DNA from 2 places in the Acidovorax sp. KKS102 genome. Region 1 is predicted to be linked to the other one. Evidence: riboswitches for the same ligand, from Rfam matches in the RefSeq annotation. Region 1 holds a riboswitch; the other holds the start of a gene.

Region 1 (5,938 bases):
TTGTGTGACCTGCCAGTCAACCCAAGTGCACCATGAACTACACCCATCTGAGCCAAAGCGAACGTTACCAAATCCAATGCCTGCGCGACGTGGGGCTGTCGATCACACAGACAGCCCTGCGCCTGGGGCGCCACCGCAGCACCATTGCCCGCGAGATCCGGCGCAACAGCGACGCCAGCACAGCCTACCAAGCCCACAACGCCCATCAACAGGCTCTCTCGCGCCAAAGCGGCCAGACCAACGCTCAGCGCTTTGACGGTGCCCAGTGGGAGCTGGTGCTGTCGTATCTGCAGCTGGACCTGTCGCCTCAGCAGGCAGCCGCCCGCCTGGGGCTGGAAAGGCGCCTGCGCATCAGCCACACCTGCATCTACAACCGGCTGCGCCGCATGGGACAAGCTGCACCGCGCCTGCGTTGCGGCCATTGCCGGCGCAAGGCACACAGGGTGCGGGGCAACTGCGCGATCGCGTGGGTATCGCACAGCGCCCCGCCATCGTGGACAAGCGAGCGCGCCTGGGGGATTGGGAGGGCGACACCATCGTCTCGGGTGCGGGTGGGCTGGCAGGGCTGGTGACCCTGACCGAGCGGCGCTCGCGCTACACACTGGCGCAGCGTGTGCAGCGGCGCCAGGCCGAGCCGGTGGGCCAGGCCATCATCGAAATGCTCAGGCCCCATCCCAAGCGCCGCCACACCCTGACGCTGGACAACGGCAAGGAGTTCGCCGAGCACAGGTGGGTGCACAGACGCCTGAAGACGAAGGTGTACTTTGCTGACCCGCACAGCCCCTGGCAGCGAGGACTCAACGAGAACCACAATGGGCTGCTACGCCACTACTTCCCCAAGGGCAGCGATCTGGGCAAGGCCAGCGAGCAAGAGGTGCTCCAAGCCGTGTACCGGCTCAACCACCGACCCCGCAGATGCTTGGGCTGGAAGACTCCGCATGAGGTGTTCCACGGCTACAAAGTGACCCCACTTACACTGGGGACTGGTGCACTTCGTTGTTGAAACCGCCAGTCAAAACTGCTTCTTGGAGGTCTTGCGTGCACTGTTCCGGCCGGGGGCTGGCCTCGTTGCGTGGATCAGCCAGGGGCTGTGGCGACAGCGCCCTGTCGCTTGGTTTGCTCGTCTTTAGCGGTGCGCCAGAATTGCCCTAGCCACTTCCGCAAACCCCGCGCCCCGTTCGCCCTGCGTCACATACCGTGGCAGATGTGAGAGCTGCGGCACAAACCGCGCGATGTTGGCCACGCCCACGCTGTGGATGAAGTGCTGGAACATCGCCTGGTCATTGCCTGAGTCGCCCACAAACACCCAGCGGTCCAGCTCCTGCGCCAGATCGCGCCCCAGCAGCTCGCGCACGATCCAGTTGGCGCCCTGCCATTTGTTGAAGTCCCCAAAGCAGCCGTGGATGTGGATGCTGCTCACCGTGGTCTGCATGCCTTCGCGCTGTAGCAAGTCCAGCACCTGTTGCACGGTCTCGGGCGGGTGCCGGTCGAACTCGGCGTGGTCAAAGGCCAGGTCCGTCTCGCGCCCGGCGCTGTCGCGGCTCAGGGCCACACCTGGCACTTCCGAAGCCACCAGCGCGGCGATCTCACGCATGCGTGCTTGGTTGGCGCTGCGCGTGGCGGCGTCTTGCTGGTAGCGCTTGACCAGCGGTGGTTGAGCGCCAGAGCCCCGGGTAAACGCCACAGCACCGTTCTCCGCCACCATGGCATCCACCGGCCAGGTCGAACCCCCCGGCCCGGCCATGAAGGTTTCACACCAGCCAATCGGCCGCCCGGTGATGGGAATGACCACCAGGCCCGCAGTCTTCAGGTCGGTCAGCGCCTGCAGTGCGTCGGGCGTGACGGCGCCCTCGGTAGTCAGGGTGTCGTCGATATCGGTGAACACGCCCACCAGGTCGCGGCGGGCCGCTGTCGGCCAGAGGTCCAGAGGCTGCATGCGGGCTCAACCGGCCTTCTGCAGCGCCAACCCCGCATGCTCCCGCAGCGGATGGAAGTGGATCTTCGGAAACCGCTCCTGCGCCAGCCGCACGTCATACGGGCTGGTGCACAGGTAAGCCAGCGTGTCCGCCGCGTCGTGCGCCAGTCGCAGTGGGTAGGCATCAGTAAAGGCGCGCAGGTCGGCCGCGTTGTCCGCCGTGATCCATCGTGCGCCCGTGTACTGGCAGCCTTCCAGGCGTACGTCGGCGTCGTACTCCGCCTTCAGGCGGTGTTGCACCACTTCAAACTGCAGCTGGCCCACGGCGCCCAGCAGCATGTTGCCGCCCGCGTCGGGCTTGAAGACCTGGATGGCGCCTTCCTCGCCCAGCTGGGCCAGGCCCTGCTGCAGCTGTTTGGTGCGCAGCGGGTTCTTGAGGACCACGGTCATGAACATTTCGGGCGCGAAGAAGGGCAGGCCGGTGAACTGCAGGTTGGCGCCGTCGGTGATGGTGTCGCCCAGCTGCACGCCGCCGTGGGTGGTGAAGCCAATGATGTCGCCCGCGTAGGCCTCCTCGACCGCCTCGCGGCGCTGGGACATGAAGGTGACGACCGAGGTGGGGCGCAGCTCCTTGCCGGTGCGCTGTACCTTGAGCTTCATGCCCGGCGTGTACTTGCCGCTGGCCACGCGTACGAAGGCGATGCGGTCGCGGTGGTTGGCGTCCATGTTGGCCTGCACCTTGAACACCACGCCGGAGAAACCTTCGTCCTCGGGCTGGATGGTCTTGACGACGGGCTGTTTGTTCACCTCCAGCGTGCTCACGCGCGGGCCGGGCGGCGGGGCCATGTCCACCAGGGCGTCCAGCACTTCCATCACCCCGAAGTTGTTCACGCCGGAGCCGAAGAACACGGGGGTCAGTTTGCCGGCCAGGAAGGCTTCATGGTCCCAGGCGGGCGATGCACCGGTAGCCAGCTCCATGCTGTCCATGGCGGCGTCGAACTCTGCGCCGAAGCGGGCGCGCAGGGTGTCCACATCGGTGAGTGGGATGGATTCGAAGTCCTGCGGGCGACGTTCGCTGCCGGATTCGAACACCGTCATCGTCTTGGTGCGCAAGTTGATGATGCCGCCAAAGCTCTTGCCCTGGCCCACGGGCCAGGTCATGGGGCAGCAGGGCATGCCCAGCTCGCGCTCGACCTCGTCCATGATGTCCAGCGGGTCGCGCACCTCGCGGTCCATCTTGTTCACAAAGGTGATGATGGGCGTGTCGCGCTGGCGGCAGACCTCGATCAGGCGGCGGGTCTGTGCTTCCACACCGTTGGCGGCGTCGATCACCATCAGGGCCGAGTCCACGGCGGTGAGCACGCGGTAGGTGTCTTCCGAGAAGTCCTTGTGGCCGGGCGTGTCGAGCAGGTTGATCACATGCTCGCGGTACAGCATCTGCATGACCGAGCTGGCCACCGAGATGCCGCGCTGCTTTTCGATTTCCATCCAGTCGGAGGTGGCATGGCGGCTGGCCTTGCGGCCCTTGACGGCACCCGCGATCTGGATCGCGCCCGAGAACAGCAGCAGCTTTTCCGTCAGCGTCGTTTTACCGGCGTCGGGGTGGGAAATGATGGCAAAGGTGCGGCGGCGCCGGGTTTCTGGGGCGTAGGACACAGGGGTTCCTGAATGGGATGGGTGCGGGGCAGAGCGCCCTGCGCAAGAAATCTTCGGGCCGGGACCTGCAGGGGTCGCAGGGGCGGCAGTCGCGGGATTTTACTGTTCCGTGCAAGGTCCGGGATGGATTCACCCCCGCGGGCATGGCGCCGGGAATGCACTTGCTTTTATAATCCGCCGATCCGAGGAGCGTTGCAGCGTCCCCAGCACAGGCGGGGCGTGAGGCTCGGAGTCATCTAGCAACGACGCTCATCCACTTCGCGTGCGGTGAGGCGTATCGACCATCCCCTTCGCGCAGTGGCTTTTCAAACATGCTTTGGAGCACACCATCATGAACGCACGCGTCAACGCCCCGGTCAACACCGACTGCATCATTGCCGACATCGGCCTGGCCGAATGGGGCCGCAAAGAGATCCGCATCGCCGAAACCGAAATGCCCGGCCTGATGGCCATCCGTGAAGAATTCGCTGCCAAGCAACCGCTCAAGGGCGCACGCATTACCGGCTCGCTCCACATGACCATCCAGACGGCGGTGCTGATCGAGACCCTGCAGGCGCTGGGAGCGCAAGTGCGCTGGGCCTCGTGCAACATCTTCTCCACGCAAGACCACGCCGCCGCCGCGATTGCTGCCGCTGGCACGCCTGTGTTCGCCATCAAGGGCGAAACCCTGGCCGAATACTGGGACTACACCCACCGCATCTTTGACTTCGGCGCGGCCGGCACCGAAGGCGAAGGCCCCAACCTGATCCTGGACGACGGCGGCGATGCCACGCTGCTGATGCACCTGGGCAAGCGCGCCGAAAAGGACGCCTCGCTGATTGCCAACCCCACCAGCGAAGAAGAAACCTGCCTGTTCGCTTCCATCAAGGCCAAGCTGGCGCAAGACCCGACCTGGTACAGCCGCAAGAGCGCCCAGATCATCGGCGTGACCGAAGAAACCACCACCGGCGTGCACCGCCTGAAGGAAATGTCGGCCAAGGGCTCGCTGATGTTCCGCGCGATCAATGTGAACGACTCGGTGACCAAGTCCAAGTTCGACAACCTGTACGGTTGCCGCGAATCGCTGGTGGACGGCATCAAGCGCGCCACCGACGTGATGATCGCTGGCAAGGTGGCTGTGGTCGCTGGCTACGGCGACGTGGGCAAGGGCAGCGCCCAGGCCCTGCGCGCCCTCAGCGCCCAGGTGTGGGTGACCGAGATTGACCCCATCAACGCCCTGCAGGCCGCTATGGAAGGCTACAAGGTCGTGACCATGGAATACGCGGCCGACAAGGCCGACATCTTTGTGACCACCACCGGTAACAAGGACGTGATCCGCCACGAGCACATGCTGGCCATGAAGGATCAGGCCATCGTCTGCAACATCGGCCACTTCGACAACGAAATCCAGGTCGCCACGCTCGAGCAGTACCAGTGGGAAGAGATCAAGCCCCAGGTGGACCATGTGATCTTCCCGGACGGCAAGCGCATCATCCTGCTGGCCAAGGGCCGTCTGGTGAACCTGGGCTGCGGCACGGGCCACCCCAGCTTTGTGATGTCGTCCAGCTTTGCCAACCAGACCATCGCCCAGATCGAGTTGTTCACCCACAGCGACTACTACGAAAACGGCAAGGTCTACGTGCTGCCCAAGCACCTGGACGAAAAGGTGGCGCGCCTGCACCTCAAGAAGGTGGGCGCCATGCTGACCGAGCTGACCGATGAGCAGGCCGCCTACATCGGCGTGCCCAAGCAAGGCCCCTACAAGCCTGACACCTACCGCTACTGATCCCGGTGCTGCGCGCCCTGGTGACGGGGGGCGCGCACGGTGGTGTGGCGCCGTGATGCTGAGCAATGCCTGATTGCTCATAAATTGATAGCTGCTGGCGCTTGATTCACTAGCGCTACCAGCCGATTTGACTCAAAAAGGATGGGCGCGATGCGCGCAGATGTGTTTTTGGTGGAGCGTGGCCATGCCGCCACGCGCTCGCAGGCGCAGCGCCTGATCGCTTCGGGGGTGGAGTGGCGCTTGACGCCCTTGTCGCCCTGGAACAAGGTGGCCAAGAACGGGGATGACATCCCGTCCGTGGCCGAGGTAAGGCTGCTGGACGATGCCGAGGCCAAATACATCTCGCGTGGCGGGCTCAAGCTCGAAGGCGCCTTGCAGGCCACGGGCCTGGACGTGAAGGGCCTGCGCTGCCTGGATGTGGGGCAGAGCACCGGTGGCTTCACGGACTGCCTGTTGCAACATGGCGCGGCCCAGGTGGTGGGTGTGGATGTGGGGCATGGCCAGTTGCATGAGCGCCTGCGTGACGATGTGCGCGTGGTGGGCGTGGAAGGGATCAATGCCCGCGCCATGACGGCCCAGTCGTTGCTCGAAGGCTGTGAAGC
Region 2 (5,938 bases), 990 kb from region 1:
GGGTTTCGGTGCCCACTTCCTGAAAGCCCTCGCGCCCGTCGATGCTGGGCCGCTCGAACACCAGCGCCAGCTGTGCGCGGCCGCTGTGCAGCAGCGCCAGCGCATCCACCTGCGGCGCGGCCAGCACCTCGATCTGCAGCAGCGGGTGCTCTTGCGCCAGCGCCGCCAGCGCCTCCGTCCAGCGCGCAGCCAGCAGTTCGGGCGCGATGGCCAGCGTGAGCCGCTCCTCCAGCCCCTGGGTCAGCGCCAGCGCCTGGGCGTTGAGCTGCTGCAGCTGCCCCGCCAGCAGCCGGGCCTGGGGCTCTAGTGCGCGGGCGGCGGCGGTGGGGCGGGGCTCGCGTCCGCTGCGGTCAAACAGCTGCACATCCAGTTCGGCCTCCAGGTGGGCAATGGTCATGCTCACGGCCGACGGCACACGCGACAACGCCCGCGCGGCGGCCGAGAACGAGCCGTGGTCGAGCACCGTCAGAAACACCTGCACGCTGTCGGAGTTGAAGGCCATGGCGGTTTTATCTATCAGTAAAACTGAAACAAGCTGACTTTATGTGTCAGTGCGGCGAATATAAAGTACCGGCCATGGACAAGACACCGACTCTTTTTGGCCTGCAAGGCGTCAAACGCCGCGTGATCTACGTGACCCTGTACGAGCTGATCGCCATTGGCGCCGCCACGGTGGGCCTGGCGCTGCTCACGGGCCAGGGCGCTGGGCATTCGAGCGTGGTGGCGGTGGCGGCCTCGGCGATCGCCATCGTCTGGAACATCGTCTTCAACTGGGCGTTCGAGCGCTGGGAGGCGCGCCAGCCCGTGCGCGGGCGCAGCGTGGCGCGGCGCGTGGCGCACGCCATCGGGTTTGAGGGCGGCCTGGTCTTCACGCTGGTGCCGCTGTTTGCCTGGTGGTTTGGCGTGAGCCTGTGGCACGCGTTTGTGATGGACCTGGGGCTGATCGTGTTCTTCCTTGGCTACACCTTTGTCTTCAACTGGGTGTTCGACCACCTGTTCGGCCTGCCTGCATCGGCCATGGCAGCGTCGTAACAAAGGCCTTGAGCGCGCTTCTTCAAACAATGTCAACCGCCCTTCACCGGCGGTCAGGGACGCTCAGCCGCCACCCATAATCGGCCCCATGAGAGGGCCGTTTTTGTTGTTGCTGCTGCTGCGGGGATTGCCGGGCCGGTGGGCTGGCGTAGCGGTGTCCTGCTGCGTATTGGCAGGCTGTGCCAGCAACGCCCCCACGCCGCGCGGCGAGGTGAAGGGGACGCCCACCCATGCCGCCGAGCTGGCCCAGTCCGACGCCAACCGCATGGCCACCCTGGCCATGCAAGAGAACCTGGAAGGCCTGCTGCGCCTGGCCGACAAGCTCTACCGCCGCAATCCCGCCGAATGGCGCAAGGGCACTGCCACCAGCCGCGAGCAGGCGCTGGAGCAGCTGCGCACCGCCGTGTTGCAGCGCCAGCCCTGGGGCCCGCTGCAGGGCCGCCGCGACATCGCTGCCATGGCAATAGCGCTGGCGCCCGAGTTCGCAGGCGACCGCGTGGCGGCCTTCATCCATGCCACGGCCGACATGATCATCACCGCCCACGGCGGCAAGACGGAGTTCTTCTTGCTCGACGGCATGGACGCACAGCACCTCTACAACGCCGCGCGCAACGTCGAGACCGCCGTGTGGCTGCTGGCGCAGCGCCGCAACGCCCAGGGCCAGCCGCTGCTGCTGGCCGACGAGATCGGCGCACAGGGCCGCAACCTGAGCTTTGAGCGCGAGTTCGGCAAGATCATCGCGCGGCTGGACCTGCTGGCCGCCTTCACCACCGAAAAGTACCGCCGCGCGGCCATCAGCTATGTGCAGGGCATTGTGGGCGGCACCTTCTTGCAATTCCTGCCCGTGCGCTGACCCGGCGACCGCCTGCTCGTCTCACCCGGTAAAATCCGCCGCTTGCCCAAGGAGCGTTGCAGCGGCCCCACCGCCATGGTGAAGCCGTCAGGCTTGGGCACTCCACAAGCTTTTCAAGCCCCACCGCAACGACGCTCACCTGTTTTTCTGCTGCCCCTGCACAGGTGAGTCCTATGTCCGCGTCTGCCCCGTCCCTGCCCCCCATGAAGCTGTCCGGCCTGGAGCCCGTCTCCATTGGCGAGGGCACGCTGTTCGTCAACATTGGCGAGCGCACCAACGTCACCGGCTCCAAGGCGTTTGCGCGGATGATTCTGAATGGCCAGTACGAAGAAGCCCTGGCCGTGGCGCGCCAGCAGGTGGAAAACGGCGCGCAGGTCATCGACATCAACATGGACGAGGCCATGCTCGACAGCAAGGCCGCTATGGTGCGGTTTCTGCAGCTCATCGCGTCCGAGCCCGACATTGCGCGCGTGCCCATCATGGTCGATAGCTCCAAGTGGGAGGTGATCGAGGCCGGGCTGCGCTGCATCCAGGGCAAGGGCATCGTCAACTCCATCAGCATGAAAGAGGGCGTGGAGAAGTTCAAGCACGAGGCGCGCCTCGTGAAGCGCTACGGCGCTGCCGCCGTGGTGATGGCGTTTGACGAGGTGGGCCAGGCCGACACTTATGCCCGCAAGATCGAGATCTGCGAACGCGCCTACCGCGTGCTGGTGGATGAGGTGGGCTTCCCGCCCGAAGACATCATCTTCGACCCCAACATCTTTGCCGTGGCCACGGGCATCGAAGAGCACAACAACTACGCGGTCGATTTCATCGAAGCCACGCGCTGGATCAAGCAGAACCTGCCGGGCGCCAAGGTCTCGGGCGGTGTGTCCAACGTGTCTTTCAGCTTCCGTGGCAACGACCCTGTGCGCGAGGCCATCCACACCGTATTCCTGTACCACGCCATCAAGGCCGGCATGGACATGGGCATCGTCAACGCCGGCATGGTGGGTGTGTACGACGACCTGGAGCCCACGCTGCGCGAGCGCGTAGAGGACGTGGTGCTCAACCGCCGCCCGGACGCGGGCGAGCGCCTGGTGGAGATCGCCGAGACGGCCAAGAGCGGCGCCAAGGACGAGAGCAAGAAGCTTGAATGGCGCGGCACGCCCGAGCACCCCAAGACCGTGGGCGAGCGCCTGTCGCACGCGCTGGTGCACGGCATCACCGACTTCATCACCGAAGACACCGAAGAGGCCTACCGCGAGATCCTGGCCAAGGGCGGGCGTCCGCTGCATGTCATCGAAGGCCCCCTCATGGACGGCATGAACGTGGTGGGCGACCTGTTTGGCGCGGGCAAGATGTTCCTGCCGCAGGTGGTCAAGAGCGCGCGCGTGATGAAGCAGGCCGTGGCCCACCTGATTCCCTATATCGAAGAAGAAAAGCGCCAGGACGAGCTGGCCGGCCGCGACGTGCGCAGCAAGGGCAAGATCGTCATTGCCACCGTCAAGGGCGACGTGCACGACATCGGCAAGAACATCGTCACCGTCGTCTTGCAATGCAACAACTTCGAGGTGGTGAACATGGGCGTGATGGTCCCCTGCCACGAGATCCTGGCCAAGGCCAAGGTCGAGGGGGCGGACATCGTGGGCCTGTCGGGCCTCATCACCCCCAGCCTCGAAGAGATGCAGTACGTGGCCGGCGAGATGCAGAAAGACGAGCACTTCCGCGTCAAGAAGATCCCGCTGCTGATCGGCGGCGCCACCACCAGCCGCGTGCACACCGCCGTCAAGATCGCGCCGCATTACGAAGGCCCCGTGGTCTACGTGCCCGACGCTTCGCGCAGCGTGAGCGTGGCGCAAAGCCTGCTGGGCGACGGCGTGCAGAGCTATGTGGATGAGCTGAACGCCGACTACGAAAAAGTGCGCACCCAGCACGCCAACAAAAAGGCCACGCCCCTGTGGCCCCTGGCCAAGATCCGCGCCAACAAGACGCCGATCGACTGGTCGGCCTACCAGCCTGCCGTACCCCGCGCGCTGGGCCGCCGGGTGTTCAAGAACTTCGACCTGGCTGAGCTGGCCAAGTACATCGACTGGGGCCCGTTCTTCCAGACCTGGGACCTGGCCGGCCCGTACCCCGCGATCCTCACGGACGAGATCGTGGGCGTGGAAGCCACGCGCGTGTTCGCCGACGGCCAGGCCATGCTGAAAAAGATCATCGAAGGCCGGTGGCTCACGGCCAGCGGCGTGATGGCGCTGCTGCGCGCCAACAGCGTGGGCGACGACATCGAGTTCTACACCGACGACACCCGCACCGAGGTGGCCATGACCTGGTATGGCCTGCGCCAACAGGCCGAAAAGCACACCATCGACGGCGTGACCCGCCCCAGCCGCTGCCTGGCCGACTTTGTGGCCCCCAAGGAGAGTGGCATTGCCGACTACGCGGGCCTGTTCGCCGTCACAGCGGGCCTGGGTGTGGAGAAAAAGGAAAAGGCTTTCATCGACGCGCTGGACGATTACTCCGCCATCATGTTCAAGAGCCTGGCCGACCGCCTGGCCGAAGCCTTTGCCGAATGCTTGCACCACCGCGTGCGCACCGACCTGTGGGGCTACGCTGCGGGCGAGCAGTTGAGCAACGACGACATGATTGCCGAGAAGTACCGCGGCATCCGCCCCGCGCCCGGCTACCCGGCCTGCCCGGACCACAGCGCCAAGACCGACCTGTTCCGCGTGCTGAACGCCGAAGAGATCGGCATGGGCCTGACCGAAAGCCTGGCCATGACCCCTGCGGCTAGCGTGAGCGGCTTCTACATCGGCCACCCCGACGCGGTGTACTTCAACGTCGGCAAGATCGGCGAAGACCAGCTGCACGACATGGCCCAGCGCCGGGGCATGGATGAGAAGGTGCTGGAGCGGCTGCTGGCGCCGAACCTGTGATGCTATGAATGAAATAGCTGCTAGCGCTTGACCAACAAGCGCTAGCCGCCTATTTGATTCAAAAATCGGCCATCAAACCGCGCTCTCCGGCAGCTTCGCAATCACCTTGATCTCGAACTGAAAGCCGTACAGCCAGGTCACCCCGATGCCCGTCAGCGTGGGGTGCGGCGCCTCGCCCCAGAATTCGGGCACGACGCCCCAGACGGTTGCGAAGTTCGCCTCGGGGTTGACCACGAACATCGTCACATCCACCACATCGTCAAACGTGCAGCCCGCCGCCTGCAGCACGGCATTGAGGTTGCTGAACGCCATGCGCACCTGCGCGGCCAGGTCGGGCTCGGGCGAGCCGTCTTCGCGGCTACCCACCTGGCCGGAGACAAACAGGAAACCGTTGGCCCGCACGGCGGGCGAATAGCGGTTGCGCTCGTACAGCGCCTGGCGGCCTGCGGGGAAGACAACATCACGTTGGGGCATGGAGATCCTTTCGTTCTGCAGGGCAGAGGGTTGCGATGCAGGCACTGTAGAAGCGTGCGTTGTTCTGATAAACAGGCTAATCTGCGCACCACTGTTCCTGATCACCAAACAATGGCGGGCATGTCGCCCGTTCGGCGCGCCTCAACCAACTACACGCCATGGACCGTTTTGACGCCCTGCAGGCCTTCGCCCGCGTTGTGGAATCCGGCAGCTTCACCAAGGCCGCCCTCACCCTGCACCTGAGCCGCACCACCGTCACGCAGCTGGTGCAGCAGCTCGAAGCCCGTTTGCGCGTGAAGCTCCTGCACCGCACCACCCGGCGCGTGCAGGTCACGCCCGACGGCGCTGCGTACTACGAGCGCGTGGTGCGCCTGCTGGCCGACCTGGACGACGCCGACGCCAGCGTTTCCACCGCCGCCGCCGCGCCCCGGGGCCGCCTGCGGGTAGATGTGCCCAGCCCCCTGGCGCGCCTGGTCCTCATCCCCGCGCTGCCCGCGTTCCACGCGCATTACCCCGACATCCTCCTGCACATGGGCGTGAGCGACCGGCCCGTGGACATGGTGGGCGACAACGTGGACTGCGTGGTGCGCGGCGGCGCCCTCACCAACCCCGCGCTGGTCGCACGCCATGTGGGCGACCTGCAATTGCGCGTGTACGCCGCCCC

The links. A riboswitch is a leader RNA that binds a small molecule or an ion and turns the genes downstream of it on or off. The one in region 1 is predicted to bind S-adenosylhomocysteine.
Region 2: another riboswitch for S-adenosylhomocysteine. It lies ahead of metH (methionine synthase); the one in region 1 lies ahead of ahcY (adenosylhomocysteinase).

Annotation. Positions count from the first base shown of each region.
Region 1 is NC_018708.1:4,435,714-4,441,651, reverse strand. It holds gene C380_RS25930 (helix-turn-helix domain-containing protein) at 33-572, shown strand; gene C380_RS25925 (IS30 family transposase) at 467-1,003, shown strand; gene C380_RS20325 (HAD-IIB family hydrolase) at 1,127-1,936, opposite strand; gene C380_RS20320 (peptide chain release factor 3) at 1,943-3,571, opposite strand; S-adenosyl-L-homocysteine riboswitch at 3,750-3,829, shown strand; gene ahcY (adenosylhomocysteinase) at 3,903-5,336, shown strand; gene C380_RS20310 (TlyA family RNA methyltransferase) at 5,487-5,938, shown strand, end outside.
Region 2 is NC_018708.1:224,882-230,819, forward strand. It holds gene C380_RS01025 (LysR family transcriptional regulator) at 1-502, opposite strand, end outside; gene C380_RS01030 (PACE efflux transporter) at 577-1,032, shown strand; gene C380_RS01035 (hypothetical protein) at 1,121-1,885, shown strand; S-adenosyl-L-homocysteine riboswitch at 1,928-2,029, shown strand; gene metH (methionine synthase) at 2,050-4,800, shown strand; gene C380_RS01045 (RidA family protein) at 4,873-5,274, opposite strand; gene C380_RS01050 (LysR family transcriptional regulator) at 5,433-5,938, shown strand, end outside.